3 regions of the Shewanella sp. Isolate7 genome follow, and region 3 is predicted to be linked to each of the others. Evidence: predicted binding sites of a transcription regulator. Region 3 holds the regulator's gene; each other region holds the start of a gene.
What was found. Region 3 encodes MetJ, which represses methionine synthesis genes. Its sites were predicted from a motif close to TAGACGTCTAGACGTCTA; they were not measured.
Positions count from the first base shown of each region.

Region 1: metH (methionine synthase) is a predicted target of MetJ. The motif match lies at 8,702-8,719, and genes of this name have one in related genera.
Region 2: metE (5-methyltetrahydropteroyltriglutamate--homocysteine S-methyltransferase) is a predicted target of MetJ. The motif match lies at 3,702-3,719, and genes of this name have one in related genera.

Region 1 is NZ_JAKEVJ010000024.1:47,836-58,256, forward strand. Features, by position in the region: gene L1D47_RS07860 (cobalamin-binding protein) at 1-218, opposite strand, end outside; gene cobO (cob(I)yrinic acid a,c-diamide adenosyltransferase) at 860-1,477, opposite strand; gene L1D47_RS07870 (cobyric acid synthase) at 1,515-3,056, opposite strand; gene cobU (bifunctional adenosylcobinamide kinase/adenosylcobinamide-phosphate guanylyltransferase) at 3,131-3,667, opposite strand; gene L1D47_RS07880 (adenosylcobinamide-GDP ribazoletransferase) at 3,664-4,431, opposite strand; gene cobT (nicotinate-nucleotide--dimethylbenzimidazole phosphoribosyltransferase) at 4,474-5,502, opposite strand; gene L1D47_RS07890 (iron ABC transporter permease) at 5,567-6,610, opposite strand; gene L1D47_RS07895 (ABC transporter ATP-binding protein) at 6,604-7,419, opposite strand; cobalamin riboswitch at 7,626-7,806, opposite strand; gene L1D47_RS07900 (histidine phosphatase family protein) at 7,859-8,470, opposite strand; gene metH (methionine synthase) at 8,824-10,421, shown strand, end outside.
Region 2 is NZ_JAKEVJ010000011.1:47,593-58,013, reverse strand. Features, by position in the region: gene L1D47_RS04240 (TonB-dependent receptor) at 1-352, shown strand, start outside; gene L1D47_RS04235 (arylesterase) at 445-1,056, shown strand; gene L1D47_RS04230 (HDOD domain-containing protein) at 1,286-2,017, shown strand; gene L1D47_RS04225 (hypothetical protein) at 2,383-2,649, opposite strand; gene L1D47_RS04220 (LysR family transcriptional regulator) at 2,730-3,629, opposite strand; gene metE (5-methyltetrahydropteroyltriglutamate--homocysteine S-methyltransferase) at 3,830-6,109, shown strand; gene L1D47_RS04210 (hypothetical protein) at 6,210-7,724, opposite strand; gene L1D47_RS04205 (glutamate synthase-related protein) at 7,957-9,429, opposite strand; gene L1D47_RS04200 (gluconate 2-dehydrogenase subunit 3 family protein) at 9,657-10,235, shown strand; gene L1D47_RS04195 (GMC family oxidoreductase) at 10,288-10,421, shown strand, end outside.
Region 3 is NZ_JAKEVJ010000037.1:15,231-25,651, forward strand. Features, by position in the region: gene L1D47_RS10975 (tetrathionate reductase family octaheme c-type cytochrome) at 1-903, opposite strand, end outside; gene L1D47_RS10980 (DUF3373 domain-containing protein) at 1,012-2,724, opposite strand; partial or broken gene L1D47_RS10985 (cytochrome c) at 2,787-3,114, opposite strand; gene L1D47_RS10990 (conjugal transfer protein TraF) at 3,624-4,820, shown strand; gene L1D47_RS10995 (sulfite exporter TauE/SafE family protein) at 4,872-5,612, opposite strand; gene metJ (met regulon transcriptional regulator MetJ) at 5,690-6,004, opposite strand; gene metB (cystathionine gamma-synthase) at 6,228-7,394, shown strand; gene L1D47_RS11010 (bifunctional aspartate kinase/homoserine dehydrogenase II) at 7,414-9,807, shown strand; gene metF (methylenetetrahydrofolate reductase) at 10,078-10,421, shown strand, end outside.

The DNA.
Region 1 (10,421 bases), on a different contig from region 3:
TCTAACTCGATCACTCGCTCTATCTGCACGCCATAGTAACCGCCGATGCGCGGAATCGCCTTGGCCGCATCGGGAAAATCCGCGTGATCTGTAGTGGCAACCACACTGTCACCCGCCCCTATGCTAAATAGCATCTCCACCCCATGGGGCGACAAGGCGATGATCCGCTTCGCAGGCGCCGCCTTAAGCCCAGGCGCACACAGCAACAAGGCCAACATCAGCCACAGCTTAACCCTTATCTTCATCGATTCCTTTTCCCTTTCCATATTAAGCTGACAGAACAATAACTTGTTCGCAATCAAACATTTCAACCCGCCATCCCAATCAATTTTTCACAGAGATCGCCGCGGTGGCTAAGCCGTCGATTTTCTACTGACATGAGCATATATAAGTATGTGATTGGCAGTAGAAATGAAGACAATAACGCCACCGTGGTGAGCTCGAAGAAAATCCACTCGCCCATTTCAATCTGTTTGCTTCTGTGGCCAAACCGTCAAGCTGGCTCAGCCCATGAGCATACATGAGTATGTGATTGGGTGAACTGGCGCAGACAATACCGCCACAGGAGCAAACAGGCAGAAATCCAAATTGCGTCATGAAGCCTATATCCTTCATTTCAATCTGTTTGCTTCTGTGGCTAAGCCGTCAAGCTGGCTCAGCCCATGAGCATACACGAGTATGTGATTGGGTGAGTCAGCGCAGACAATACCGCCACAGGAGCAAACAGGCAGAAATCCAAATTGCGTCATGAAGTGCTCAAGAGCAAGGCGCCCCGCAATGAACGGCGAAGACATACCTATAGGTAGGCGAGCCGTGAATGAGGACGCAACGCCGCAATTGAGTGCTGCAAAAGCAATTTTTAGTAATCGAAGCCGAGCTGGGCTTTAACGCCATTCTCAAATGCATGCTTTATCGGCTGCACCTCACTCACTGTATCCGCCAGCTCCAGAATCGCCCTGTGACAGGCTCGCCCCGTGATGATCACATGCTGCATAGGCGGGCGGTTTTTCAGCGCCTCCAGCACCCTCTCCAGCTCCAGATAGTGATAACTCACCATGTAGGTCAGCTCGTCCAGCAGCACTATGTCTATGGTGTCGTCTTTAAGCAAAGTCTCGGCGGCCTCCCAGGCACTCAGCGCCGCCAGGGTATCGGCCTCTCTGTCCTGGGTCTCCCAGGTGAAGCCAGTGGCCATCACATGAAACTCGACGCCTACCTGCTCCAGCACGGCGCGCTCACCGCAGGGCCAGTTGCCCTTGATAAACTGCACCACGGCGGCCTTCTTGCCATGGCCCACGGCGCGGGTGATATTGCCAAAACCGGCGGTGGTCTTGCCCTTGCCATTGCCCGTCATCACCAGCAGCACGCCCTTCTCTGTCTGGGCCTTGGCGATCTTGGCATCGACCGCCTCTTTCACCTTCTGCTGGCGCGCCTTATGACGTTTGGCCTTGTCGTTTGCCGCCTGGTTATCCGCGCTCATCTTTACTCCTTTGATTACTCATTAGTCTCAAAACCCTTTAGTTACCACTCGCGAGGATCGCGCCCAGCCTGCTCATATCCAGATGCTCGGCCAGGGTATCGGCCAGGCGATCCAGCTGTGCCTGTTTGATGGCCTGTGGGTCTATGGTGGATGCTGTCGATAGCCCGGCCCACTCTAGTAGCAATGCACAGGCCTCGGGGCTGTCGAACAGGCCATGCAAATAGCTGCCAAATATCTGCCCATCCTGCGACAGGCAGCCCTCGGTGAAATGGTTACCCTCGTCGCTCGTTAGGGTGAGGGGCTTGGCCGCCTTAGATAACAGGCTGGAGCGACCACAATGGATCTCGTAGCCACTGACTTCTGCCGCCTTGCCCGCCAGCCTGAGGCTGCCGGTCACCTGAGCCAGCCGCTTGTTGGGCGTCAGCTCTGTGACTATGGGCAGCAGACCGAGGCCGTCGCTGTCGCCCGCCTCGCCCTCGACCCCTTGCGGGTCTTCGATTGCTAGGCCCAGCATCTGATAACCGCCGCAGATACCAATTAACTTGCCGCCATACCTGAGATGGCGCTTAATGGCGCGATCCCAGCCCTTATCCAACAGAGTTGCCAGATCCTGACGCACGCTCTTGCTGCCAGGCAGGATGATGAGATCCGCTTCTATCGGCTGGCCATCGAAGGCCTCATTGATGTTTTGGTAGCGAAAATCGATATCCGGATGCAGCCTGAGGGGATCGAAATCTGTGTGATTACTGATGCGGGGCAAGACCAACACCAAGACCCGGAAACGGCTATTCGCCTGGGTCACCTGGCGTGCGTCCAGGGCATCTTCGGCGTCCAGATGCAGATCGTTAAGGTAGGGCAAGACGCCGAGCACAGGCTTGTCTATCTCGGCCTCCAGCCAATCCAGGCCGGATTGCAGCAGAGCGACATCGCCGCGAAAACGGTTGATCACCACGCCCTTGACCCTGGCCCGCTCAGATGCCGACAGCAGCGCCAGTGTGCCGACTATGTGGGCGAACACCCCGCCCTTGTCGATGTCGGCGATCAGGATCACCGGGCAGTCTACCGCCTCGGCAAAGCCCATGTTGGCGATATCCCCCTCGCGCAGGTTGATCTCCGCTGGGCTACCGGCCCCTTCCACCAGCACCAACTCATATTGCCTTTGCAGGCGCGACAGCGAATCGAGCACCGCCGCCATCGCCTTGGTGCGATAGCCCTGACTGTCCTTGCCGAAATAGGCCTGACCATCCATGTGCGACAGTGCCTTGCCCTGCACTATCACCTGTGAGCTGGTATCCGAATTTGGCTTGAGCAGAATGGGATTAAAGTCGGTATGGGGCGCCAGATAACAGGCCTCGGCCTGCAACGCCTGGGCGCGGCCTATCTCGCCGCCATCTGAGGTGACCGCGCTGTTGAGCGCCATGTTTTGCGGCTTAAAGGGGGCGACCCTTCGTCCCTCGCGGGCAAAGTAGCGACACAGGCCCGCCACCAGGGTACTCTTACCCGCGTCCGAGGTGGTGCCCTGCACCATCAAGATACTCGCCTTGGCCTCACGCTGGGCGCTGGCATTATCGACTGACATTAACTGTTTTATCCTATCTTGTTACCTGGTTGCCTTGTTGCTTAGCAGCTTAGTTGCCTAGCTGCTTACGCTGCCTAGGAGGCTGACGCCGCGCCCTTGAGATGCAGCGGCAGGCCTGCGCTCACCAGCACCACACTGTCTGCCAGCTCGGCTATCGCCTGATGCAGCCAGCCCGCCTCGTCGACGAAGCGGCGACTCAGAGGGTCGGCCGGCACTACGCCCCAGCCCACCTCGTTACTGATCAGCACTATGCTCCCCGGCGCACTCTGCAAGCTGCTTAGCAGCGCCGCCTTGGCCGGCTGCCAGTCTCCCTGCAATAGCTGATTGCTGAGCCAGAGGGTGAGACAGTCGACTAAGATCACCCGGTTCTCCCTGGCGTGATTGTCGATGCAGGCACTCAAGTCTAGCGGACACTCCAGGGTCTGCCAGGGAAGGCCGTCCCAACGGCGCTCATCCTGATGGCGGGCGATGCGCGCTTGCATCTCCTCATCCAGCCCCTGGGCAGTCGCCACAAACAGGCACTCATACCCCTTGGCCACATAATCGGCCACCAGGGCCACACCATGGCGCGACTTGCCGCTGCGGGCACCGCCCAGCACAAGGTTTATCATAGGCTGATCACCAGGATAAAGAGGTAGCAGACCAGCTCACTCACCTGCTGCACCGCGCCCAGGACATCGCCGGTATAGCCGCCGATCTGACGTCGACAGCCACGCACCAACAGCTGCCTGAGTGCCAGTAACAACAGACAGAGCGATATCGCCGAGGCGATGCCGCTGAGCCAAAGGGTCAGCACACCCGTGAGCAGTAAGATCCCCAGCTCGTTCAGCGTCTGCGACTGTGCCAGTGGCTTGCTCTTACTGCTGCTATCGTCACGGACATAGGTCTCGGTGAAGATCAAGGAAGCCGCCACCATGCGGCTCAAGCAGTGACCCACCACCAGCGCGGCGATCACCAGGTCGCCGTCGAACAGGGCGATCTCGCTCAGTAACACAAATTTCAGCAGCAACCCCATCACCAGCGCCAGCACACCATAGGTGCCGATGCGCGAGTCTTTCATTATGGTGAGCTTATCCTGCACCTGCCAGCCACCGCCGAAACCGTCGGCGGTATCGGCCAGGCCGTCCTCATGAAAGCCGCCGGTGAGCAGCAACCCCGTCAGCATCGCAAACAGCACGGCCACACTATTAGGCAGTATCTGTATGGTCAGGCCATAGATCAGGGCACTGAGCCCACCCACCACCACGCCTACCAGGGCAAAGTAGCGGCTGGCCTGATTGAGGCGCTCGTTGTCGACCTCCACCCATACAGGCATGGGGATGCGGGTAAAGAAGCCCATGGCGATAAAAAACAGGTTTAACTCTCTGGCGAACATCTAAGCCTTTCCTTATTGCTAACCCTCAAATGGCTATTGCCGCTAAATCGAAATGCCCATGTCTTCGAAGGAGGCCATCTCGTTATAAAACTTGGCCGCCGCCTGCACCAGAGGCACGGCCAAGGCTGCCCCGGTCCCCTCACCCAGACGCATACCCAGAGAGAGCAGCGGTCTGGCGTTGAGGTGCTCAAGCATCTGCCTATGGCCGCGCTCGTCCGACTCGTGGGCGAAGATCATATAGTCCCGCGCCTGAGGTGCTATCGTCACCGCCGCCAGGGCCGCCGCCGTGGCAATAAAACCGTCGATCAGCACCAGCATCTTCAGCTCCGCCGCGGCCAGGATGGCGCCTGTCATCTGCACTATCTCGAACCCGCCCAGACAGGCCAATACCCCATAGGGATCGCCCAGTTGCTCACGGTGCAGAAACAGCGCCTGCTCCACCAGCATCTGTTTGCGCGCCAGGGTGGCAGCATCTATGCCTGTGCCCCGGCCGACACACTCGGCCGCCTCACGCCCGAGCAGCGCCGCCATGATGGCCGCCGCCGAGCTGGTGTTGCCTATGCCCATCTCGCCAAAGGCGATCAGGTTGCAGCCACGTCTATGGTGCAGGGCGACGCGCTCCTTAGCCATGGCAAAGCCCTGTTTGACCGCGCCCAGGGTCATGGCGCTCTCGCGATGAATAGCACCTGTGCCAGCCCCTAGCCGCTGATTGATAAGCGCCGGTTGATCGGTGATCTCAAGGGCGATGCCGCAGTCGATCACCTCCATGGTGACTCCAGCCTGAGCACAGAAGAGATTAATTGCCGCCCCGCCTTGCAGGAAGTTCATCACCATCTGAGTGGTCACCTCGCTGGGGGCGATAGAGACCCCCGAGGCGGCGATGCTATGATCGCCGGCAAACACCAGCAGGGTCGGCGCGCTGATCTGCGGCTTGTCGGGCCCCAGCACCCGGGCGATAGTCATCGCCAGGGATTCCAGCTCTCCCAAGGCCCCCAGGGGTTTAGTCTTGCTGTCGATGCGCGCCTGTATCCTGGCATCGAACTCTCTGCTTACCTCGACTACTTCAAACATACAGCTCCCTCATACATACAACTCACCCTAGTTCTTTCGCATCACTCAATATTCGCATCAGGGGCTAACGTCGCCGCTTGCCACCCAGAATAAACAGGAAGAAGAGGCTACCTATCACAGCCGTGATGATCCCCACGGGCAGCTCCTGGTAACTCAGCAGACACCTGGCCAGCACATCCACCCAGATCATAAACAGGCCACCCACCAGCGCCGTGAGCATGAGCGCGAAGCGTCCCGGCAACAGCAGGCGCACCATATGGGGCACCATCAGGCCGACAAAACCTATGCCGCCACAATTTGCCACCAGTACGGCGGTGATCAGGGAGCAGAGCAGCAGGCTGATCAGTCGCAGGCGCTGCACCCGGATCCCTAAGGTGTGGGCGGTCTCGTCTCCCGCCTGTATGGCGAGGATCTGCCGCTTCAACAGCAGGAGCACAACGCTGGCGCCAAGCACCACCAGCCAGGGCAGCCAGAGCATAGACCAACTGGCCTTGGCGAAACTGCCCAGGCTCCAAAACAGCACAGAGGCGGCCGATTGCGGCCCGGAGAAATAGAGCATCAGGCTAGCCAGCGCCCCAAACAGGAATGAGATCGCCACCCCAGAGAGCAGCATGCGCTCTATCTGAGTATTCAGATCCCGCCCGCACAAAGCCAGCACCATCATCACCGCCAGGCTGGCACCGATGAAGGCCCCCAGCGGCAGGCCGACGCTGGCCAGGACACCGGTTGCGCCGCCCAGCAGGGTGATCACCACCACGGCCCCCAGCGAGGCGCCCGAGGAGATACCAAACAGATAGGGGTCGGCTAAAGGGTTGCGGGTCACCGTCTGTAACACCGCGCCCGCCAGGGCCAGGCCGAATCCGGCGATAAAAGCCAGCAAGATACGTGGCAGACGCAGCTCTATGATGATCCTCGCGGTCACGCCGCCGGGGTCGGCGCCGCTCAGCTTAGCCAGCAGCAGCTCCAGCACCTCGGCAACGCCTATCTGCGCCGCACCGAAACTCACCGCCAGCACCGGGGTCGCCAGGGTCAAGAGCCCCAGACAGACGAAGGCCAGTTGCTGCAAGGCGCCATATCGCCCGCCCTGACTCAGACTAGCGCTCAGCATGAGTCGCCTCCTTTATCTCGCTGAGCCCCCGGCTGATTGTTGTGATAGCCATAGAAATAGTGGATCTGCGGGTTACCATGCTGAGGATGGGGCGCTACCTGACAGCAGACGCCGAACACCTTGGCAATCTGCGCCTCGCTCAGCACCTGTTTGGGGCTTCCCTGCGCCACGGCCCGGCCCTGATCCAGCAGCAACAGGTGATCGCACAGAGCGCTGGCGAGGTTTAGGTCGTGAATCGAGATCACCACAGTGATCCCCAAGGTCTTGAGCAGCTCGAGGATCTGGATCTGATAACGTATGTCCAGGTGGTTAGTGGGTTCGTCGAGGATCAGCAACTTGGGCTGCTGCACTATGGCGCGGGCGATAAGCGCCCGCTGCTTCTCGCCGCCGGAGAGGGAGGCGTAGGTCTGCCCGGCGCGCTCCTTAAGCCCTACGGTTTCCAGCGCCTGACTCACCGCCAGACGGTCAGCCTTGGTCGTCAGAGAGAACGCCTGCTTGTGAGGCGTGAGTCCGAGGGCCACCAGCTGGGCCGTCGTCATATCGAAATGTTGCGGCGTATCCTGCAACACCACCGCCACCTCGCGGGCAAAGGCCCTGGCACTCAGGCTGGCAATGGGCTGACCAAACAGGGTGATCTCCCCTTGGCTCGGGGTGAGAAAACGATAGAGGCAACGCAGCAGGCTGGACTTACCGGCACCGTTGGGGCCAATGATCCCCAGCATCTTGCCCTCGGGCAGCGCCAGATTAACCTGAGACAATATGGCGCGCTCGCCGCAGCGCCAGCCGAGGTCGCGCACCGACAGCGCCACCTTCGCGTCTAAGCCCTCGTCAAAGCCTTTATATAAGCCATCACCTGTGCCATCGCCTAGGTCATGTGCGGGGAGTGGATCTTGATCTGTACGGGCGTTCAACTACACGCCCTCCAAACGACTCACGCCGAGGCGCCATCGCCCTTGGGCCTTTTGCGGCCCCGAGGAATTCTTCATCTTTTGCTTCCCTCAAGTCACCCGCTTGAGATAGTGGTTAGAGAGTAGGCAGGTATCCTGACTCGTGGCGACCAAAGGATAAAACCAGTTGGCGGGCACACTCACAGTTGCGGGCACAGTTTGGGCTAGTGGCGCTCGGCCTTCCCCAATTCCCTATTAAGTCCGAGTTCTCGCCTTAGCGATCTCGACACCATACTCCCGGCGCAGGCGGTCCCTGCGCCCGGTTATTATGCTAAATTTTGCCGCCGACACAAGGCCGGACTCACTCGGCGTCATGCCAGTGCAGACGCCAGAAACTTTCTCCCGCCTTATCGCGGTAATGGCTTACCTTGACCACGCTGGCGTAATCCAGACTCAAGCGGGTATAGAAACCCACCGCGCGCTCGACCCCGAGCGCCTTGGCCATCAGGTGACGAATCACTCCGCCGTGGGTGATGAGCAAGAGCACCTCGCCGCTGTGCTGATGCACAAGTTGCTCGACCACCTCGTCGACACGCTGTTCGAACGCCGCCATGGGCTCGCCCTCGGGCAATGGATTGACCCAAGGGTCCTGCCAGTAGGCGGTGAGCTCGGCGCCATGATCTGCATGCAGCTCAGGAATCGGCTGACCGTCCCAGCGACCGAAGTAAACCTCCTTCAATCCGGCGTCCAGCGCCACCTTGACCTGATTCTTGCTGGTTAGATGCTCGGCAAACACGCGGCAGCGTGACAGCGGCGAGCTGATCACCCTGTCCACCGCCTCGGGCAGCTTGGCATAGGCCAGCTGCATCTGGGCGAAACCTATCTCGGTAAGCGGTTGATCGCTGTGTCCGCGAAGCAGGTTGCCGCCTTCGCATTCACCGTGGCGCATCAAATAGAGTGTCGTTTGCGTCATAACCCCAGCATTAAACCTTTTCAAGTTGAGTCGTTATCAGCATACGCCCTGGGAGACTCGCTTGGCAATTAAAGATGAATAAGGTATTGAAAAACTTTCAAAATAATCAAGCTTTCGGATAAGGCCACAGCGCCTTAACCCTTACACCCAGCGCCCCGCCTCCCTCGAAGTAAAACCAGATTTGTGCTTATACTCTTTTGACTTGCCCTGAGTATTATAAGTCGATTAGTATAGACGTCTATACGTTTATACATCCAAAATTAAAATAAAACGTCGACACTCAGGCAGAGCCTCAGGCAGAGCCCTTAAGAAGAGTCAGATTAGGCACAGGTCAGTTGAAGTAGGTAAAAGTTATGGCGACCCAATCCCCCGTTCGAAACGTAAGGCAGATTAACGATGCGATCCGCGCGCGGCTCAATAAGGAAATTTTGATCCTCGACGGCGCCATGGGCACCATGATCCAGAACCACAAACTGGAGGAGGCCGACTTTCGCGGCGAGCGCTTCAAGCAGTGGCCCTGCGATCTCAAGGGCAACAACGACCTGCTGGTACTGACCCAACCCAAGCTGATTAAGCAGATCCACAAGGATTACCTGCTGGCCGGCGCCGATATCATAGAGACCAACACCTTCAACGCCACCCGCGTGGCCATGGCCGACTATGAGATGCAGGACCTGTCGAAGGAGATCAACCTCGAAGGTGCCCGCCTGGCCCGCGCCGCCTGCGATGAAGTCGCCGCCGAGACCGGCCGCGAGGTGTATGTCGCCGGGGTACTCGGCCCCACCAACCGCACCTGTTCCATCAGCCCGGATGTCAACGACCCTGGCTATCGCAACATCTATTTCGACGACTTGGTAGCGGCCTATCTAGAATCGACCCAGGCCCTTATCGAAGGTGGCGCCGACATCATCATGGTGGAGACCATCTTCGATACCCTCAACGCCAAGGCGGCGCTGTTTGCCATTGAGACCCTGTTCGACCAGCTGGGCCAGCGCCTGCCGGTGATGATCTCTGGCACCATTACCGATGCCTCGGGCCGTACCCTGACGGGGCAGACCACTGAGGCCTTCTACAACTCGCTGCGCCATGTGAAGCCGCTGTCTATCGGCCTCAACTGCGCCCTGGGGCCACAGGAGCTGCGCCCCTATGTCGAGGAGCTGTCGAAGATCGCCGAGTGTTATGTGTCGGCCCACCCCAACGCAGGCCTACCCAACGAGTTTGGCGGCTACGACGAGACGCCGGAGCAGATGGCCAAGGTCATTGGCCCCTGGGCCCAGGAAGGCTTGCTCAACATCATCGGCGGCTGCTGTGGCACTACACCGGAACATATCAAGGCAATACGCGCTGCCGTCATCAAGCATAGCGCCCGTCAATTGCCGGATCTGCCGGTGGCCTGTCGCCTGTCGGGCCTTGAGCCGCTGACCATAGACGCCGACTCCCTGTTTGTGAACGTGGGCGAGCGCACCAACGTCACCGGCTCGGCCAAGTTTCTCAGGCTTATCAAGACGGGAGAATATGAAGAGGCCCTGTCGGTCGCCCGGGATCAGGTGGAGAACGGCGCCCAGATCATCGACATCAACATGGATGAAGGCATGCTCGATGGCGTCGAGGTGATGCAGAAGTTCCTCAACCTTATCGCCTCCGAGCCGGACATCAGCCGGGTGCCCATCATGATCGACTCCTCCAAGTGGGAGGTAATCGAGGCCGGGCTCAAGTGCATCCAGGGCAAGGGCGTGGTCAACTCCATCTCCCTCAAGGAGGGTGAAGAGAAGTTTATCGAGCAGGCCACGCTGGTGAAGCGCTACGGCGCCGCGGCCATCATCATGGCCTTCGACGAAGTCGGCCAGGCCGATACCAAGGCGCGCAAGATAGAGATCTGTACCCGCGCCTACAGGGTATTAGTGGATAAGGTAGGCTTCCCACCGGAAGACATTATCTTCGACCCCAACAT
Region 2 (10,421 bases), on a different contig from region 3:
GTTCACCGAAGGACTAAACGAGGGTAAGGCGCTCTCTTGGGTAGCCAAGAACAGCGGCCGTGGCTACGTTAGCTATGATGTGTACCAGCACCTGCAGCTTTTCGTCGAGGGTGTCTACACGGGCGAGCGCTACATGGAGGGCGACAATGCCAACCAGGGAGACAAGCTCGATGCCTATACCCTGGCAAACATCGCCATCAACTATAGCCGCGATGCCTGGCTGGCCAGCCTGCGGGTCGATAACCTGCTGGACAAGGAGTATGTCAGCTCAGGTTACTTCAGCACTTGGGGTAGCGGTTATTACCCAGGCACGGGGCGTGCGCTACGCCTGAGTGCCAGTTACCGCTTCTAAAGCTGTTAAAGTTCTAAGAGCCAGTCACACTTGACTGGCTTTTTTATTACCCGCTGTTCATCATAGGGCATAGATCATTTGGGAGTCTGTGGATGAAATTTAAGTGGCTGCTCTTGCCCGTTATATTACTAGCGATCATCACCTTCTGGCCCGCCAGTGGCCCCTCGTTTGCTCCGCTAGCCAGCGATGCCAGGATCCTCGCCTTCGGTGATAGCCTGACCCAAGGCGTGGGGGCCAGTACCGGCATGGATTATCCCAGCCAATTGCAGAGGATGAGCGGACGAGCGGTGATTAATGCTGGTATCTCGGGGGAGACAAGCGCCCAGGGGCTAACGCGTTTCGCCCGGGTGCTGGATGAGACGGCACCGGATTTGATTATCTTGCTCGAGGGCGGCAATGATTTTTTGCGCAATAGCAGCGCGGCGCAGGTGGGGGCCAATTTGGCCGCGATGCTCGCTGAGGCGCAGCGGCGAGATATTCCTGTCGTGCTGATCGGTGTTCCCCAGAAGAGCATCTGGCTGGAAACCGCGCCACTGTATGGGCAGTTGGCGGCGCAATATCAACCGCTATTTATTGAGGATTTTTTGACAGAGCTGCTAAAATTATCAGAAGTAAAATCTGATGCGATTCACCTCAACGATGAAGGCTATCGTCGTCTCGCCGAGCACCTATATCAGCGTCTGCAGCAGGCAGGGGCCCTATAGTTAAAATTGCCCTGGTAATAGCCAATCAATGGGCGTCACCCCTTGGTTAACTGACGGAATTTTGTCGTTTAACCAAACTGAAAGCCTAAGGGTGAGTGGCAAGAGGTATTTATTTAGGTAAATGTCCGTTTTTACCCCAAATCGACTTGACCCAGACAGTCGTTTTATGGGTAAATTCTCGGATAACAAATGGCGCCGTGCCAATAATAAATCAGGTTAATAACTTCTCATGACAGATCTTGAGCATCAGGTATTCACTCAAGTACGCGCAATTATTGCCAATGAAGAACAGGTTATCGGACGAAGGGGTATTCTGATCCCGTTGAAGAAAGCCATTATTGCCGATGGCGATATCCGCAATGTGATTGATATAGTTTCTTCCGATCCTGCATTGGCGGCACATCTGCTATGGCGCAGCAACTCGGCGGCCAATGCCGGTGGCATAGTCTCCTCGAAGAATCGGTCATTGAAAGATGCCCTAGTGCGCCTGGGGCAGGTCAATATCTACCGTTATGCCTTCACCTTCTATCTCAAGGAGCGCCTCGATGAGCTGCCTCAGCCTTATAAGAAGCTGGTGTATGGCTACTGGGCACTTACCGAGAGCATAGCCACAGACGCCGTCGATAGCCTGCATCATATGGAAGGGGTAAACATCAATCCCGATGAGGTACAGACCCTGGCGCTGTTTAGTGTGTTTGGCGAGATCATCGCCCTGACCGCCTTCGCCTATCTGAATGCCGAGTCGGAGCTGTCGTTCCCGCTCTCCATCATCAAGTCGTTGATCGATAACCAGAAGCAGACCCTGACGTTGGAAGCCTTCGATTCCTTAGGCCTGGACGAAGAGCTTAGAGAAGAGTTTATGATCGCCCACAACCTGCGTCAGACCCGTAACCCAGACTCTCCGGGCCTAGTGCTGCGCCGGGTGCTTTCCATGCGCAATCAACTGCTCAATCCGCTCTAGGGCCTGTTGACCTTTTACGTTCATTTTTGCAGCATTCTGTATCGATTTTATACAAGGCAGAGTGATTGTAATGTAGTGAGCTAGATCAATGAGCGATAACGCAGTAGAAAAATGATACAGACGCTGCCCGCAGGGTTCGTCTTGAGCACGTTCAACGCTTTGTTACTCGGCTTTCATATAGAATAACTATATCTCAAGCCTCGAGCCGCGATTTGAACGTGCTCAATTAGAACAAAATTTGTTCTCAAAAGGCCAACAGGCCCTAAGGCCTTCGACCAGATAAAAGAAAACCTGCCAAGTGCAGGTTTTTTTGTGTCTTATTTCTTATGAACTGGGGGTGAGTGAAGAGGCTAGGGTGCAGTGGCTCAAGGCTTGTGAGCAGAGCGGCCGTCGATGTCGGGAGTCGCTACCAGGCGACCTAAGAATTGACTGAGGCCGTGGGTTCGACGGATATATTCGGCCCAGATGGCTCCCAAAAGTGCACCAAGCGTGAGGCCTATTAATGGAACGTTTAGGCTGGTCTGGCTTTGTTGCGAGGCTAACAGGCCACCCATAAGCAGACCCAACAAGGCGGGGGATAAGACGATACTAAACCACAGACAGACCTGAACAAAAAGTGCCACAATTTTCATACTAATCCTTTAGCGTTTCTCCAGTTTTATCCCAGTCTATCTCTATGCCATCGTCTTGTATATTCGGCTTACTGTTTGGCCTAATGCCCCTGGCGTTCCAGTCCCTCTGAGGTCACCAGATTGAGCCATTGCTGGGCGAGGCGAGCACTGCTGCCATTGCTGCGATAGGCGCCAAACAGGGGGCGCTTGAGTCCTTCTGGCCCAAGTTTTACCGCCTTAAGCGACAGGCCGTGTGCCTCGTTGATCGACCAGTTAGGCAGGGCGGCAACCCCATCCTTACAGGCGATTCGTTGCAGCAACATGGCGGTGAGATCGCAGCGGATCTGCTTGGCTACAGGCACCCCGGCAGGCTCCAAGAAGTGACGGTAGATATCCAGTCTGTCCAGCGGCACCGGGTAGGTGAGCAATGTCTGCTCGCTTAGCTGCGCGGCCGTGACATAGGGGAGTTCGGCCAGTGGATGGTCTGCCGCGACCAATAGCTTGACCTCGAAATCGAATAGATGCTGATAGGCGATATCATGATCCGGAATAGGGTCTGAGGTGAGCACCACGTCCAGCTGTCCCTGCTTGAGTGCGGTCAGCGAATCGAACAGATGACGGCTCGACAGCTCCAGATTGGTGTGGGGAAAGCTGGCATTAAACTGCTCGATCACCGGCATCAGCCAGCGAAAGCAGCTGTGACACTCTATGCCGACAAAGAGATCTTTCACCTCGCCGCCCAGGCCATTCTTGAGATCGATTTCCGTCTCTATCACCTTAGGCAAGATCTCTTCGGCGAGATTGAGCAGACGGGCGCCCTCCAGGGTAAAGGAGAGGGGTTTACTCTTACGCACGAAAATCGCCGAGTTGATGCGGGTCTCCAGTTCCTTGATCTGGTGGGATAAGGCCGACTGGGTGACAAAGCGCTTCTTGGCTGCGCCCGCGAGACTGCCGCTCTCTTTCAGGGCGACCAATGTACGTAAATGCCTAAGCTCTATCATTTTTACCTCACATGAATTTGGCTCATGTTGCTCGTGAAATCAATTCGATTGCGAGACAACAGATTAGCACAATAAACTTCTAGACGTCCAGACGCCTGTTTTGGTTTGTTGTGCAATTTCAGTTCTCAAACCTGGATTGCGATGACAGCGAAGGGCGCTAACCATGAATTTCGCTCATCTTAATGTAAAGGGTATACAATATGCAAACTCTAGATGTTGCTTCATTAGGCTTTCCACGAATCGGTCGTCAACGGGAACTCAAATTTGCCCTGGAAAAGTATTGGCGCGGCGAGATTGACCAGGCTCAGCTACAATCGGTTGCCAGCGAGCTGCGTCAAACCCACTGGCAGTGGCAGCAGGCGGCGGGCGTGAAACTGCTGCCGGTGGGGGACTTTGCCTTCTACGATCAGGTGCTCACCCTTAGCGCCACCATAGACGCCATCCCCGAGCGTCATCGCAGCGGCGAGCAGGTGGACCTAGATACCCTGTTTCGTGTGGCTCGCGGTCGAGCGCCCACAGGAGAGGCCTGCCGCGCCGCTCAGATGAAGAAATACTTCAATACCAACTACCACTACATAGTGCCAGAGCTCAGGGCGGGGCAGCGCTTCGCCATCGCCTACGAGCAGCTGTTCGACGAGGTGGAACAGGCCAAATCCCTGGGTCATCAGCCTAAGCCCATCCTGCTGGGCCCGCTTAGCTACCTCTACTTAGCCAAATGCGAGGGCGAATCTTTCGATAAGTTGAGCCTGCTTCCCCAGCTGCTCGAGGCGTACCGGGCGATACTCGCGCGCTTTGCCAGCCAGGGCGTGACCTGGGTACAGCTCGATGAGCCGATACTGGCGCTGGAGCTTGCAAAGGAGTGGCAGGTGGCCTTCGCCCCAGCCTACGCAGAACTCAGTGGTCAGGGGCTTAAGCTGCTGCTGGCCAGCTACTATGGCTCTGTCGCCCATCATCATGGTGTGATCAGCGATCTTGAGGTTGACGGTTTGCACCTGGATCTGGTGAGCGATGCCCAGCAGCTTAAGCAGTTTGCCGCCAGCCTCAAGCCTGCCCAGGTGCTCAGCCTGGGGGTGATCAATGGCCGCAACGTATGGGCGGCGGATCTGGATCTGCTGGCCGAGCGGCTGCGTGGCGTCGTGGCGGATTTTGGCGAACGTGTCTGGCTGGCACCCTCTTGTTCGCTCTTGCATGTGCCCGTGGATCTGGCGAGCGAGACAGAGCTGGCAGCGGATTTGGTCAATCAACTGAGTTTTGCCAGGCAGAAGCTCGATGAGTTAGCGCAGCTGCGTATATTGCTACTCAACCCGCAGAGCGATGAGGCGCAAAGCATTGTGGCGCGTTGTGAGGCCAGGCGCGAGGCCCGTGAGCGTGCGGCGAATCCTGAGGTGCAGGCGAGGCTCAAGGGGTTAACGCCTGCCGATTTCACCCGTGGTAGCGGCTTTGGTGAGCGCCGCCTCAGGCAGCAGGCTCGTTTTCGTTTGCCGCTGCTGCCTACCACCACCATCGGCTCCTTTCCCCAAACACCGGCCATTCGTGGTCTGCGCAGTCGCTGGCGTAAGGGGGAGCTGACCGAGCAGGCCTATGTGGCCCAGCTCGAGGCGGTGACCCGCGACAGCATCAGCCGTCAGCTCAAGCTGGGCATAGATGTTCTGGTCCATGGCGAGGCCGAGCGCAACGACATGGTGGAATACTTCGGCGAGCAGCTCGATGGCGTGGGCTTTACCCAGTTTGCCTGGGTGCAGAGCTATGGCTCGCGCTGCGTCAAGCCGCCGCTCATCTACGGTGATGTGTCGCGTCGTCAGCCGATGACACTCTCCTGGGCCAGCTTCGCCCAGAGCCTGACCGACAGGCCGGTGAAGGGCATGCTGACCGGCCCTGTGACCATCTTGCATTGGTCTTTCGCTCGGGAAGATATCGGCCGTGAACAGATAGCCAATCAGCTAGCCTTAGCTATTCGCGACGAAGTGACCGACTTGCAGGCGGCGGGGATAGGGATCATTCAGATAGATGAGCCGGCGTTTCGAGAGGGGCTGCCGCTTAAGGCCAGCGAGTGGCAGCACTATCTCGACTGGGCGGTGGCCGCCTTTAAGCTCAGCGCCGCGGGCGCAGAGGATGAGACCCAGATCCATACCCACATGTGTTACAGCGAGTTCAATGCCACCATAGATGCCATCGCCGCCATGGACGCGGATGTGATCACCATAGAGACCTCGCGCTCGCACATGGAGCTGCTCAATGCCTTCGAGGACTTCGAATATCCCAACGAGATAGGCCCAGGAGTATATGACATCCATAGCCCCAATCTTCCAACGGTTGAGGAGATGGTGACGCTTATCGAGAAGGCGGCGACTAAGATCCCCGTGGGCCAGCTCTGGGTCAATCCCGACTGTGGTCTCAAGACCCGCACCTGGGATGAGGTGGAGCCGGCGCTGGCTAACATGGTGAAGGCGACCAAGGAGCTGAGGCGACGCCTGGGCTAGGCCGAGTCTCTAACACGCAGCGGGCGAGCCCAAGACGGAGCGCCCGCTACGCTTTTTATTTATGCTTTTTATGACCAGGCTCATCTGCACCGTTAGCTAATCAGTTGGCGGCGAGTGTCGCTTGTCTCTCGGCGAGGCGTTGTGTAAACAGCGCCTCTTCGGCCTCGCTAAAGCCTTGTCTGAGGCTGGTTAAACTGACCTCGAGCTCGCCAGTGGGAAGATAGTAAAACTGATCCGTTAGGGCGAGCTGGGCCCAGATGGCGGCGTCTACCCTCTGCCCGGTCTCTACACAGGCCTGATGCAGAGGCTCAAGTGCCAGGTTCTCGCCGGCGAGCGCGGCGCGCTCAAGGTAAGCGATGGCCTCTCTGGGATGGCGTCGTCCCCTGTCATCTTCATGGAACAGTCGCAGCCCGTGGGTAAGATCTATGCTGGCCTGTTGCTCCTGGCTCAGTGGATGCTCGGTCAGAAACTGCCGATACAGGCTCTCGGCATGCTCCAGCTCATAGCTTCCCATCTTGGCACTCAATTCGTCTACCCGCGTCAGGTGATAGGGGGCGGGATCTGTGGCGGCCAAGCGGTAGTAGCTCAGCGCCGTGGGCAGGTGACGGCGGGTGCCTAATCCATCTTCATGGGCCTTGCCCAGGAGGAAGAGGGCATCCGTCCACCACTGCTCGGCCAGCGGCGTGAGCAGGGCGATCGCCTCGCGGTGGCTGTCGCTATCGCGTTTATGTTTGAGCAGTAACTCGCCCAGGCGATAGGCGGCGCTGTGATTCTCCATGGCGAGGGCTTGTCTTAGGCACTCCTCTGCCTTGGGGATATCCTGAGGCAGGGCTGTGCCTTCCTGATAGAGGTATGCCAGCTCGATGAGGGCAAAGTCGTTTTCCTCGGCCACCTCGCGCATCAGGCGCTCTGCCTCGCGGGGCTCGGCCGGGCCGCCTTCTCCCGTTAGCAGCATCTGCGCCAGCTGGCTCTTGGCTAAGGGTTCGCTTTCGGTAATGGCCTCCAGCAGGGCTCTTGCCCTGATGGGATCGGGCTCGCCGTGGTGAGGGGCCAGTAGCAGGTTGGCCAGATGGTACTGCGCCTGCGTATCGCCCGCCTCGGCGGCGAGGCCGAGATAGTGCAGCGCCTTGGTGCCGTCGGGGTCCAGCAGCGGGCTTTCCTGATAGAGCCTGCCGAGCTCGGCCTGCTGCTTGCTATTGCCCTGATCGGCACCTGGCTTCAACATCTCTTTTAGCTGCTGCTTGCCAGCTTCCTGGGTGGGGTGAACCTTAAATTTGAGCATCTGGCGTTGAAGATCGGCAATCTGCTCATCAAGCCTGGCCGCCTGTTGAAACCAGTGGTCGGCCTTAGCCAGATCAAACAGATGGGTGCCTTCCAGGCTGTAGAGTTCACCGAGAAACTGCGCCGCATGGGCCATGCCCATGTCGGCCGCTCGCTCAAGATAGTCGATGGCCTGGGCATCTTTGCCTCGGTTCAAGAGTTGGCTGGCCTGAGACAACACCTCGTCAGGGCCGCCGCTAAGCGCTAGAGGTTGTTTATTGCGCCAGTTAAGGTAGACCAGCAGCAGGATGACGAAGAGTAGGGCTAAGATTACCGATAAAATAACGACTTGCATTGTGGTCCTTCACATTGTCTATGGCAGCAATGAGGCGAGTGCTAATGTTGGGCGATGGATTCGTCCCGAGATCCTCGGCGGCAAGTTTGCACCGGTTTGTCTTATTAAACAAGCCATTAGCCTGTTTATTTTTGGCTAACCTAAGGTCAGTAAATCTTATGCCTGCAAGTCTAGGCCCTACAGGCCCTAGACTTACAAGTGTGAGATTAGGCTAGATGGGGCTGGCTAACGCCTAGATAGGCGTCACCCCGGCGTAGGGGATGCCCGAGAGCCTGGCCATCACCTGCATCAGTTCGGTGGAGGCCTGAAGAAAGTTGGCCAGCTGCTGCGCCGATTTATCTATGTTGAGGCGCTGACGCAGGTCGGCATTTTGGGTGGCAATGCCGGCGGGGCAGTTGTTGGTGTTACAGATGCGAGCGGCCACGCAGCCGATCGCCTGCATGGCGCTGTTGGCCAGGGCCACGCCGTCGGCGCCAAGGGCCATTGCCTTGACAAAGTCCATGGGCAGCCTGAGACCGCCAGTGATGATCAGGGTAACCCTGCCGCCCTGCTGGTCGAGGTAGCGCTGGGCGCGGGCCAGGGCTGGAATGGTGGGCACGCTGATGTGATCGCGAAAGATCTGCGGCGCCGCGCCCGTGCCGCCGCCTCGGCCGTCGAGTATGATGTAGTCGGCGCTGGCATCCAGTGCAAACTGGATCTCCCGTTCGATATGGTTAGCACTGAGCTTAAAGCCGATAGGCACGCCGCCGCTGAGTTCTCGCACCCTGTCGGCGAAGCGTTTGAAGTCGGCCACCGAGTTGAGGTCCCTGAAACGCGGTGGTGAGATGGCATCTTGCCCCGCAGGAATGCCTCTTATCTGGGCGATCTTGCCCTGGTTCTTGCTACCGGGCAGATGACCGCCTGTGCCTGTCTTGGCGCCCTGGCCCCCCTTGAAATGGAACGCCTGTATCTTGGCCATCAAGGCCTCCTGGTAGCCAAACTGGGCGCTGGCCAGTTCGTAGAAGTAGCGGGAGTTGGCCGCTTGTTCTTCGGACAACATGCCGCCCTCACCCGAGCAGATCCCCGTGCCCGCCAGCTCGGCCCCCTTGGCCAGGGCGGTCTTGGCCTCTTGCGATAGCGCGCCGAAGCTCATGTCCGACACCAGCAGGGGGATTTTGAGCCTCAGCGGCTTGCGTGCCTCAGGGCCTATGATCAGCTCTGTGTCGACGGCCTCCTCTTCAAACAGAGGCTTGCTGGCTATCTGGGCCGTCATGATCTGAATCTCGTCCCAGCTGGGCAGCTGATACTTGGGGACGCCCATGGCGACCATGGGGCCGTGATGGCCGAGAGTCTTCAGGCCTTCCCTGGCCAGCTGATGGATCAGCTCGACGCCGGACTCCTCCTGAGTGGCGGCCGCCTTGGGCGGCTTACCGACATCGATGCCTAAGGCCTCGCGTCCAGGCCCCTTCTGGCCCACCTGCTCGGCGGTGAAGTTTTTATGGGTGCCGTCACAGTAGGGGGCGTTGCCCGTGTGTTTGCAGGCGCAAAGGTAGGCTTCGCCATCTTTCTCGGCGGTGAAGGCCTTGGGGCTAAACCCAGTTCCCTTATGGGAACCATCGCAGAAGGGCTGGTTATCGGAGCGGCCGCAGACACAGAAATAGTATTCCTTGCCTTTGGTGAGCTCGACTTTCTTGGGCTTGTTATCGGCGATGATAGGGTTAACCATGGAATCTCCTTAGGGGTTGCGCATTGGCCGTTGCCTTTAGTCTAGGCGCATTTTCGCCGGGTCGCCGCCTGGTGATTCAATGGCTTTGTGCGCTGGGTGTTGACCCGGGGCGGTGAAAAATTCACACTCAGTTGAATCGATTTAGCGATATTTTCGGTCTGTGTACCGACTGAGGCGAGATCAGCTTGCAGGCTTTGGGAGGTAAGGTGACAAGGCGAGGGAATAAGATGGCTACAGAGTATGCCTTTGAAAGCGGCTTGACCCGGCGGGCGTTTCTGACTGCAAGCGGCGCCGCGGCGATGCTGTTGGCGGCTAAACCCCAGTTGAGCTGGGCCGACACCGAATTTTCCATCACGACAAGGCCGCAAGGTTTTGATGTGATCAACCGCGCCATCATTGAGGCGGTGCAGCTACATCTGTTTCCCGATGATGGCGATGGCCCCTCGGCCAAGGATCTCAATGCCTATCGCTATCTCTTGTGGGCCATGGAAGATCCCGATAATCGCATCGATGAGGACAGGCAATTTATCTTGCAGGGCGCGGCCTGGTTGGAGGATTGGGCCGATACCCAAAGGGGAAGTAGTTTTCTGGTGCTGAGCTGGGATGAGCAAGACGCGCTGCTAAAAGAGATCGCTAAGAGCCGCGCCGGTGAGAACTGGCTCTCCCTGCTGCTCTATTACCTGATTGAGGCGCTGACGCTGGATCCCCTCTATGGTGGCAATCCAGACGAGATAGGTTGGCGCTGGCTCGATCACCAGCCGGGTTTTCCTCGGCCTAAAGCGGGTAAGAGTTATCTCGATTTTTAATCTGGGATGACAGGCCACTTTTTTAGCAGATTTTTATTAGGACGCTTTGCAGATGACAGCAGCTACTGGATTAGCACCCAAGGGGGAGACACAGACGCCCCATCAATTCGAGGTTTGTATCGTGGGCAGCGGTGCGGGCGCCGGCCCCATCGCCTATGAGTTGGCCAGAGCCGGGATCGACGTGGT
Region 3 (10,421 bases):
GTAGGCATCGGCCTTACCGTTGTACCAGGCGTATTCCGGCTTAACCATCTTGCCCCAGACGAAGCTGCCTTTCTTCTTCATGAAGGTGTGTTTGCCATACTCGTCGACGGTCTCCTCCTGATCGCTCCCTGCGGTTGACCAATCCCAGCTCATCTTAGTGGGTTCGTTTCGGGCGAAGAAAGGAATATGACAGGTCTGACAGGCGACGCTTGCCGTATGGGTATTGAGACGCTTGTTGGCGTGTGGCGCGCTATCGTGGCAGTTTTCACAGCCAATATCGTTGTCGCCGCCTGGCGATACGCCCATGGCATTACCCGTGATCTGGTGCTGCTCTGTGGTGTGACAGGTCTGGCACTGGAAGTCATTGCCGTCGGTATCCATGTGTACGTCGGTCGCCTTGTCGGGATAGGCCATAGAGGAGTCGAGATCCCCGTGCTTGACCGCGTCGCCGCCACCATAGAAGTGGCAGGTACCGCAGTTGTCACGTACCGGCATACCGACATTTTGTGCCACGCGTTCAAGGTTGACTTTGGCCAGAGCCTCGCCGGCGCCGGCGGGATCCTTGATATAGGTACCTGTGGTGTCGTGACAGACCAGACAGTCGACCTTGGTCATATCGCTAAAGTCGAAGCTGTTGTCTTTCCAGCCGTAGCCGGCGTGACAACTGGTACATCTGGGCTCGTTACCCGCGATTGAGGTACAGAAGTTGTTGATGGCGTTTTTCTTACCGCGTTTTACCGTGCGGCCGGGGAGCTTCTGTTCCAGTTCCCAGGTCCAGTGAGACGACTTCATGAAGTCTTTGGCGTGATCTTCATGGCATTCGATACACTGCTCGGTCACCTGAGAGCCTTGAGTGAAGGGGCCTTGAATGGCTTCCTTATGGGGGGGTATCGGCGATGGCATTGAGGCTAGCCAGGCCGAGAACTCCGGCGGCAAACATCGCCGTGAGAGAAAGTGAGTGTTTCATGGTGCATTCCCTACCCCCGGCCGCGGCCGGGGGAGATATTTTAGTTAGAAGTTGACGACGAGTGAGGCGTTGAGGTCATAGGCGGTATCGACCACAGGCAACATGGAGAAAGCCGAACCATTGATCACGTCATCCACTTTTTGCGGCGCGCCCACAGGGGGGCCACTGCCGGTATATTCGTAGTCGTAATAGAGACCGGCGAGCTTGATAAATATCCTGGGGTTGATATCAAACATATAGTAGGCCTCGGCCACATGACCACGGGTAGCCAGCTTGCTGCCGATAGGGTCGTCCTGGGCCTGGGTGAATGGTGTCCAGTACTTGGAACCATAGTTGTATTCCAGACCGAACTTGCCGTATGGCGCCGGAACCTGAATACCCACATAGATACCGTAACCATCTTTGGTGTCGGCTTCGTCGGCGGCGCTAGGCATCATGATGATCTCGCTGCCGTCGGCATTGAGTTGTGCCTCGAAGACCGCATCACTAAGCATGCCACCAAACATACCGGCGTTACCGTTGCCTTCGGCGCGGGTCCAGCCGAATGAGGCGAAGGCCTTGAAGTCTTCATCGCTCTCGTAGGCGTAACCTATGCCACCCAGGTACATGTCGCCGATCACGCCGCTAGGCTGTACTCGGGTCTGGAAGTTGAAGTTGCTGAACTTCTGCATGTCTTGGTACATGGTCGGCGCGAAGATGCCGGCCAGCTGTGTGGGGAAGGCCATGGTGCCCTTGAAGCCGTCGTTGATATCTTTGGCGCCAAATAGGGTGATTTGCAGGAAGTGGTTGCCGTCGTTGATGGCGTCGATGTTAAAGCCGCCCAGGTGGGTGTCTTTGGTGACGATATCGCCAAACATCTCACCGTTGCCCCACTGTGACTCGAAGCCCTGGCCATAACAGAAACGCACCACTTGACCGTCGATACCAGTGATCTCACCCAGTTTGTAGCCCAGGGTCAGACCATCGAAGTTGAAGTTAACCAGATGGCCCGATGGCGTGCCGCCACGCATCTCATTTTCACGGTATTGGGTTGGTGGGCCATAGGTTGAAGGACGGCGACCGATAGATAGGTAGGTTTTTGAACCACCAATGTTTTTCCAGTCGAAGTAGGCGCGTTCTACACGGAGCCAGTCACCGCTGGTGTTACCACTGTTGGTGCCATCCATGGTGAATGAACGCCAGGAATCGAACACCTGCACGCCGGTAGAGTCTCCCCAGTTTTTATACATACTGAGACGACCGGCGAAGTTGACGTTATCCCATACCTTGGCCTTGAGGTTTAGTCTCAGGCGTGTGGTGTAGAAGATGTCGTTGTTGATGTCCTGAGTGGTCTTGGGCGCCAATACGTAGGGCATCACGCCTTGCAGCATACCACTCTGGAAGGCGGCGGCCAGCTCCGGGTTGGCCTGCATCATCTGTCCCAAGGGGGAGTTGGGATCGTTGGGCATACCAAAGGCACCAGACATGGCTTTTGCACCAAAATCATTGAAGTCGACCTTGATTGCAGGGTTCCAGGTGACATTTTGATAGTGCAATGAATGGGCCTTGGTACGGAAATCGCCAGTGAGTTGAATTCTATCGAGCGCGCTATGACGTTCGTTTTTGTCGACACGACTGTTGATGTCTTCAATCTCTTCGGTGAGATCGGCAAGCTGTTGTTTAAGCTCGGCTAGTTTTTGTGCATCGCTATCGGCGGCATAGGCTGAGCCAGAGATGGCGAGTGCATTTGCGATGAGTATGGATAGTAGAGTACGCATGTGAATCTCTCCTTATGCGCTCGTTGGGGTTGTTGACGAGCGCACCGATAACAAGTCCGTGGTTAACCGCATGTCTGTCTGATCTGAGTCGGCCGCATGGTCATAGAGGAACTGTTGGATGTCTAAACGATCCTTTTCAGAGAGCTTCTCGAAGACTTCCGGCTTTACTTTATGCATGTCACGTTTGAAGTAACGATCCCATTGGCTCATGGTCTTGCTCATAGGGGTCAGTTCACCGGCGGCATCGCCCTTGCTGTGGCAGGCTTTGCACTCTTTTTTATACAGGTGTTTCCCTTTCTTAGGGTTACCACCGTCGACGGCGTAGGCTTGTCCGCCAACTGTGAGGGCGAGGAGTAAGCATGTAGCTATTTTGGCAACGTTTTTCATCATCATTTTCCTTAATCGCTACTCTGAGCGATTTATTAACCTGAAACAAAATGCTTGTTTCTTGTTGGAAAATTTACCAAAAGGGAGTAGTTGTAAACTTGATGTTGATTACTTTCATGAGGAAAATCTAATTGATAAAAATACCATGGATATAAACCTAATGAATATTTTATAAAGTGATGAAATTTAATGGTTTTGTTCTTTTTGGGTTGGTGCGCTGTGTTTCTGATATCGCTATAAAAGTGCCAAGGAAGATCACACTTTATTATTTAAGTTATCTCTAAATGGGTATTTTTGGTTGTGTTTGTATTGCATAGGCGTCTGTTTAGGGGATAAGGCCGCCTACCGAATCGACAGGATTTATATGTGTGGGTAGGGCGACAAAATAGTTTGAAAAAAAAGTGTTTAAACCTCGGGTTTGGAGCGCACTTTTTTGTTGTCTTAGTCTATCTTTAAAGACGACTCGGGTAGCTTCCTGAGTGAGAACAAAAATAATGAACAGGGTGAATGAGATGAAATACCTTAGTTTGGTCATCGCGGTGTTATTGTCTGGTAGTGCTTCTCTGGCGTCTGCCGCTTCTCTCTACAACGAGGCTCGCAGTGATGCCATGGGCGGAACCGGGGTGGCGGCCTCAAACCGTGAGGGTGCGGCCTTTATCAACCCCGCCTTATTAGCCATTCATGCGCCCAAGTATTCCGGCGACGCGGTGATGTTGCCCGTGCTCGGTGCCGAGGTGGCAGATGTCGATAACCTGACCGACAAGTTCGATGCCCTGCAGGACTCCTATGACGGCCTAGAGGCGGCCATCAATGCCAGCGATGTGGCGGGCATTACCAATTATCGCGACATGCTGGTTGCCGATCTTAGATCCCTTGATGGTGAAAATGCCTATGCCAGCGTGGGCCTGGGGTTTTCTGTGGTCTTGCCAACCAAGCGCATGCCTATGTCTATTTTTTATAAGACCTATATCGATGCGGTGAGCGTGGCGGTGATCGAGGAGAGTGATATCGATACCCTGACCGATCTGGATCCCAACAATCCGCCCCAGGTGACGGATCTGGACTCTCAAGGGGCCGTGGTTGCCGGGGCTATTTCAGAGATCGGGGTCGCCCTGAGCTTCCCGCTGTCGATTGTGAACATGCCTGTGGCCGTCGGTATTTCGCCCAAGCTGCAGCGTATCGATACCTATAATTATGTGGTGAGTGCCAACAACTTCGATGCCGATGATTTTGATGACAGCAAGTATCGAAATGATGACAGTGTGTTTAATTTGGATATCGGTGTGGCCATGCAGCCAGTAGAAGGCTTAACATTAGGCCTGTCGGGACGCAATTTGTTGAGTCAGAAGCTCGATACTGTTGAGACCTTGGGGCGTCAGTTTACCTATCGCGTCGAGGCCTTGTACACCTTAGGTGTTGCCTATGATTGGGATAAATTCAGTCTGACGTCTGATGTGGATCTCAATGGACACAAGCGTTTTGATGAGGTGGGGGAAACGCAGCATTGGCGCATCGGTGGTGAAATGAGAGCCACAGACTGGTTCGCTCTTCGATTGGGTTACCGCCATGATATGAAAGACACCAGCAGTAATATTTATACCTTAGGTACAGGCTTTTCCATCGGTCGCGTGTTTAACTTAGATCTTACTGGTTCAGTAGGCAGTGACGATTCCTTCGGTGGTGTGATTCAAACTTCCTATCATTTCTAGCCTAAGGCAATGATAATCGAAAAGCCGGCAATTTTGCTGGTTTTTTCTATTTTATAGCAGACTGGTTATCGACTTGGCAGCTAATAGGAAAGCACTCAGGCTACAGAGAATAAGAGTCATCACACGGGTCTTTTGTTTGTCGATGCGTCCGACGAGTCGGTTTGCCATCAGATAACCAAGCAGCACAGAGGGCAGGAGCAAGGCTGAGCAGTAAAAGTGTTGTGGGGTAAGTAGCCCTGTCAGCCCTAAGATCACCATGGCGATGATGGAGCTGAAGATAAAGAAGGCCGATAATGCAGCGCGAAACTGCTTGGCGTCTTTTCCCGAGAGTAAGATAGCCAGTGGCGGACCGCCGATGGCAGCTATGTTGCCGAAGATTCCCGAGATCACGCCAGCGCTAAAGAGAGAGCGTCGATTGACCGCCAGGGTAACCCTGAGCAGGCTCAGTACTACAGCAATCGCGACTATGATGGAGATTGTGAGTCCCAGAATGGCTTGAGGGGCGAACAAGAGTAAACCGGCGCCGATAAATCCACCAGGGATTCTACCTAACAAGGCATATTGCAACCCTTTGAACTCCAAAGCACCACGTTCACGAAATAGGGTCAGCAGCGCGATAGAGAAACCCATTAAGATCACGGGCGCTGGAACCAATGAAGGCTCGATAAGATAAAGTAACGGTGAGGCAACTATCGCCATGCCAAAGCCGATAAGGCTCTGGGTGAGGGCGCCGACAAAGACGATAAGCGAGGCGAGTGCCAAGATCTGTGGATCGAGTGGAAGTGCAGGCACTGGGGTGTTCCAGATAAAAGTTGAAAACTAAAGAGGGATCGCTAAGCGATCCCTCTATCGATTCGTGTATGAATGGATTATTCCATCTCTTCCCACTCAATGCCCATCTCCGTCATTAGGCGTTTCACCTCTGCAGGAATGCTGTCGGGTTTATCTTTAGACAGGTCATCATCGTGCGGCAGTGGCTGGCCAGTGTAGGCATGTAAGAAAGCTTCGCAGAGCAATTCACTATTGGTGGCGTGACGCAAGTTATTGACCTGGCGCCGAGTGCGCTCGTCGGTTAATACCTTAAGCACCTTTAGAGGAATAGAGACAGTGATCTTCTTTACCTGCTCATTCTTCTTACCATGTTCAGCATAGGGGCTGATATAATCGCCATTCCACTCAGTCATTGACTCACCTGTAAATTCTCAAATTCGGTGCAGATTTTAAACCCTTACAAAATACAGTCAAATTATTGCCTCGAATTTTTGGTAATTGCAAATAGATTTCTAAATGTTTGGACGTCTAAACGTCTAAAGTTGTTGACGCTACCCACAGGCTTAGGTACATTTAGACGTCCAGACATCTCTTTAGCTAGAGGTCTCTGCCCAGATTCGAATTGAGGAGTTGAAGATGACAGAGCGTAAATTAGCCACCGCCTCCGTACGACAAGGCATAGAGTCAGACACGCAGCATGGTGCCGTGGTACCGCCTATCTATCTGTCGACAAACTACTCGTTTGAAGGACATCAACAGCCGCGGGCGTTCGATTACAGCCGCTCCGGTAACCCGACCCGCTCCATTCTCGGTGATGCGATTGCCGAGTTGGAAAAAGGGGCTACTGGCGTGATCACTTGTACCGGTATGGCGGCTATTACCCTAGTGACCAGTCTATTGGGACCAGAGGATCTGCTGGTGGTGCCCCATGATTGTTATGGTGGCAGTTATCGACTCTTTACCAACCTAGCGAAGAAGGGCGCCTTTAAGCTAGCAGTGGTGGATCAAACCGATGATGTTGCGTTGCAACAAGCACTATCACAACAGCCCAAGATGGTGTGGCTTGAGACGCCTTCTAACCCACTGCTGAGAGTGGTTGATATTGAAGCCATTACACAGGCGAGCCATAAGGTGGGCGCTCAAGTGGTGGTAGATAACACCTTCTTGTCTCCCATCTTGCAGCAACCTTTGTTGCTGGGCGCCGACATTGTGGTGCACTCGACCACCAAATATATTAATGGTCACAGCGACGTAGTCGGTGGCTCCGTAGTGGCTAAAGACCCTGAGGTCGGCGAGTTACTGCACTGGTGGTCCAATACTTTGGGGCTGACAGGATCGGCCTTTGACAGCTACCTGACTCTGAGGGGATTGAGAACCCTCTCGGTGCGTATTCGTGAACATCAGGCCAACGCCCAGAAGGTATTGGCAGTGCTGTGTGACCACCAGGCGGTGAAAAAAGTGTATTATCCGGGCCTTGCCGAACATCCGGGGCATGAGATCGCCGCTAAACAGCAAAATGGTTTTGGTGCAATGCTCAGTTTTGAGTTAAATGGTGGTGACTCGGCACTCGTTGCATTCTTAGATGCGTTACAATACTTCTCGGTAGCCGAGAGTCTGGGGGGCGTGGAGAGTCTGGTAGCAGTACCTGCGACTATGACCCACAGAGCGATGGACCCAGAGGCGCGTCGTGAAGCGGGTGTTAAAGACACCCTGATCCGCTTGTCTGTAGGGATTGAAGATGGTGAGGATCTGGTGGCAGATATACTCGCCGGTTTAGAAGCGGCTATCGCGGTAAGTAGTTAAAGGGTTTGAGGAGCATAAAATGACACGATGTCATTTGCATAAATTTGGTGGTTCTAGTTTAGCGGATGCAGATTGTTACCGCCGCGTCGCTCACATTTTACTGACTCATGGCCACAGCGATGATTTGATCGTGGTGTCGGCGGCGGGTAAGAGTACCAATTTTTTATATCGCTTGCTGGAGCTGTGTGACTCAAATCAGCTATGGCAAGAGGAGTTGCAGGTGCTGGTGAGTTACCAGCAAAACCTGATTGAACAGTTGCTCTCCAACGAGCAGGCCCGCAGCCTGAGAGAGCGCCTAGCCACCGACAAGTCGCAGCTTAGCAGCCTGTTGTCGCTCGATGAGCTTAACGACTATCAACGTAACCAGGTGGTGAGTTTCGGCGAGCGCTGGTCTTCGCGTCTGCTGGCGGCGTTGCTGAGAGAATCTGGCGTGGCCGCATCGGATGTCGATTCCCGCACCCTGTTGGTGGCCGACGAAGGTGCCGTGCCGCAGATCCGAATCGGCGAGTCGCGCCAGAAGGTACAGGCCCTGCTTGAGGCCCATCCTCAAGAGCGCCTGGTGATCACCGGCTTTATCTGCGCCAATGAGCAGGGCGATACCCTGTTGCTCGGCCGTAACGGCTCAGATTTTAGTGCCACCTTGCTGGCCAGCCTGGCCGATATCGAACGCGTCACCATCTGGACAGATGTCGAGGGGGTGTTTAACGCCGACCCTAACCGAATCAACGATGCCAAGTTGCTCAAGAGCATGTCGCTCACCGAGGCGAACCGCCTGGCGCACCTTGGCTCTCCCGTGCTACACAACCGTACCCTGCAGCCGCTGTTCGATACAGAGGTTAGCCTGGCGGTGCGTTCAAGCTATGCGCCCCATACCGATTTTACCCTGATCGCGCCTAAGAGCTCCTCGGCCAGCGCCCCGGTTGTCACCAGCCTGTCCAGCGTCAGTCTGTTTAGCCTGACCATAGCGGTCGAACTGCCACAGCTGCTGGCCTGTTTCGCCCAGGCAGGTTTGACGCCGCTGGCCTACTGGTCACTGGCCCATGGCCGCGCCGAGCTGGCCTTTACCCATGAGAATCAGAAGCAGGCCCAGGCCATCTTCGAGGCCAAACGCAGCGAGCTGGGCATAGACGAGTTACAGCTTCGCGATGACCTCGGCCTGGTGGCTCTGGTGAGCGCCGATGCCAGCCTCTATCGCCGCGGCTTCTCGCGCCTGCTGAGCCGTGAGGCGCACCCTCTGTGCAACGATGGCCTGAGTCTGGTGACCCTGGTGCCAAAGGCGCAGGTGAACCTCTTAACCCAGAAGGTGCATAGACGCTGCGCCGGTCCGCGTAAGCGTATCGGTGTGCTGTTGCTGGGAATAGGCAACATAGGCGAAGCCTGGATCGATCTCTTCAAGCGTGCCCGTCCCGTGCTCAATAAGGAGCTGGAGGTCAGCGTCGAGTTGGTGGGACTGCTGAGTTCGAAGAAGGCCCTGCTCAGCGAGACTGATATCGATCTCAACAGCTGGCAACAGGCGTTCGACGAGCGGGGCACGGCTTGGCAGTACTCTCATCTGTTCGAGCAGTTGCAGGCGCTAAATTGCGATGAGTTGATCGCCCTGGACATTAGTGCCAGCGCCGATCTGACTCTGCAGTATCCAGAATTTTTTGCCCGCGGCATTCATATCGTCAGCGCTAACAAGCTGGCGGGCTCTGGGCCGCTGGCCTTCTACCAGGAGCTAAAACAGCAACTGGGCAATCGTCGTCTGTTCTGGCGCTACAACGCCAGCTGCGGTGCAGGCTTACCCGTGCAACACGCGCTGAACGATCTGCATAACAGCGGTGATAGCATAGAGGCCGTCGGCGGTATTTTTTCTGGCACCCTTTGCTGGCTGTTTGAGCATTATGATGCCAAGAAACCCTTCTCCGAGCTGGTGCTGGAAGCCAAGGGGCTGGGGAGCACCGAGCCGGATCCCCGCGACGATCTCTCCGGTCGGGACATGCAGCGTAAGTTGCTGATTTTGGCCCGCGAGATAGGCTATGACATAGAGCTGGATGATATCGAGCTGGAGTCTCTGGTGCCGAAGCATATGGCCGAGATCCCGTTGGATGATTTCATCAAACGTATGGCGGATCTCGACGGTGAGATGTTGCAGCAGTATCAGGCCGCGGCCGAGCAGAATAAGGTGCTCAGATATGTGGCTTCATTGGATTCAGACCAGGGGCAACTCAAGGCCAAGGTGGGGATCCAGTGGGTAGATAACAGCCATCCTTACGCCAACCTGACACCGGGCGATAATGTCTTCGTGATCCGCAGCGATTTCTACCAGGACAATCCGCTGATCATCCGTGGCCCGGGCGCCGGTCGCGAGGTGACCGCGGCCGCGGTGCAGTCGGATCTGGCGCAGATCTGTCGGGATCTCCTACAAGAATAATCTTATGGGTCGATGTGCATGTCGCGCATCGACCCGCTATGCACATCTCTCTCTTCCTTTTTTCTATTCCTATTAGTGGCTTTCGCCGGGTTTAACTCTGTGAGACAGGCGCCTCTGTGCCCGCCGTTCTACTCAGTGTCTATCATATAAACAAATTGTTTCTTAATGAGGCAATTTTTAAGCTTGACATCACTCCGAGTTTCTCTAGTATATGGACATATAGACGTCCAAACGTCTAAATGTTTCTTGTTTAGGTCTGAGGGAATTAAGATGGCTTTTCATCACGCACAACACGCCAATTCATTGAACCAAAGCTTGTCTGAGCTTAATGGTGATATCAATGTGTCATTTGAGTTTTTCCCACCGGCGACCCCCGAGATGGAAACTATCTTGTGGAACTCTATCAGACGCCTGGAGCCGCTGAATCCCAAGTTTGTCTCGGTAACCTATGGTGCCAACTCGGGCGTGCGCGATCGTACCCATGGGGTGATCGAGCGCATCCAGAAGGAGACAGATCTTGTAGCCGCGCCCCATCTGACCCTGGTCGATGCCAGCGATGAAGAGCTGGTAGAGCTGGCGAAGCATTACTGGAACTCGGGCATACGCGATATCGT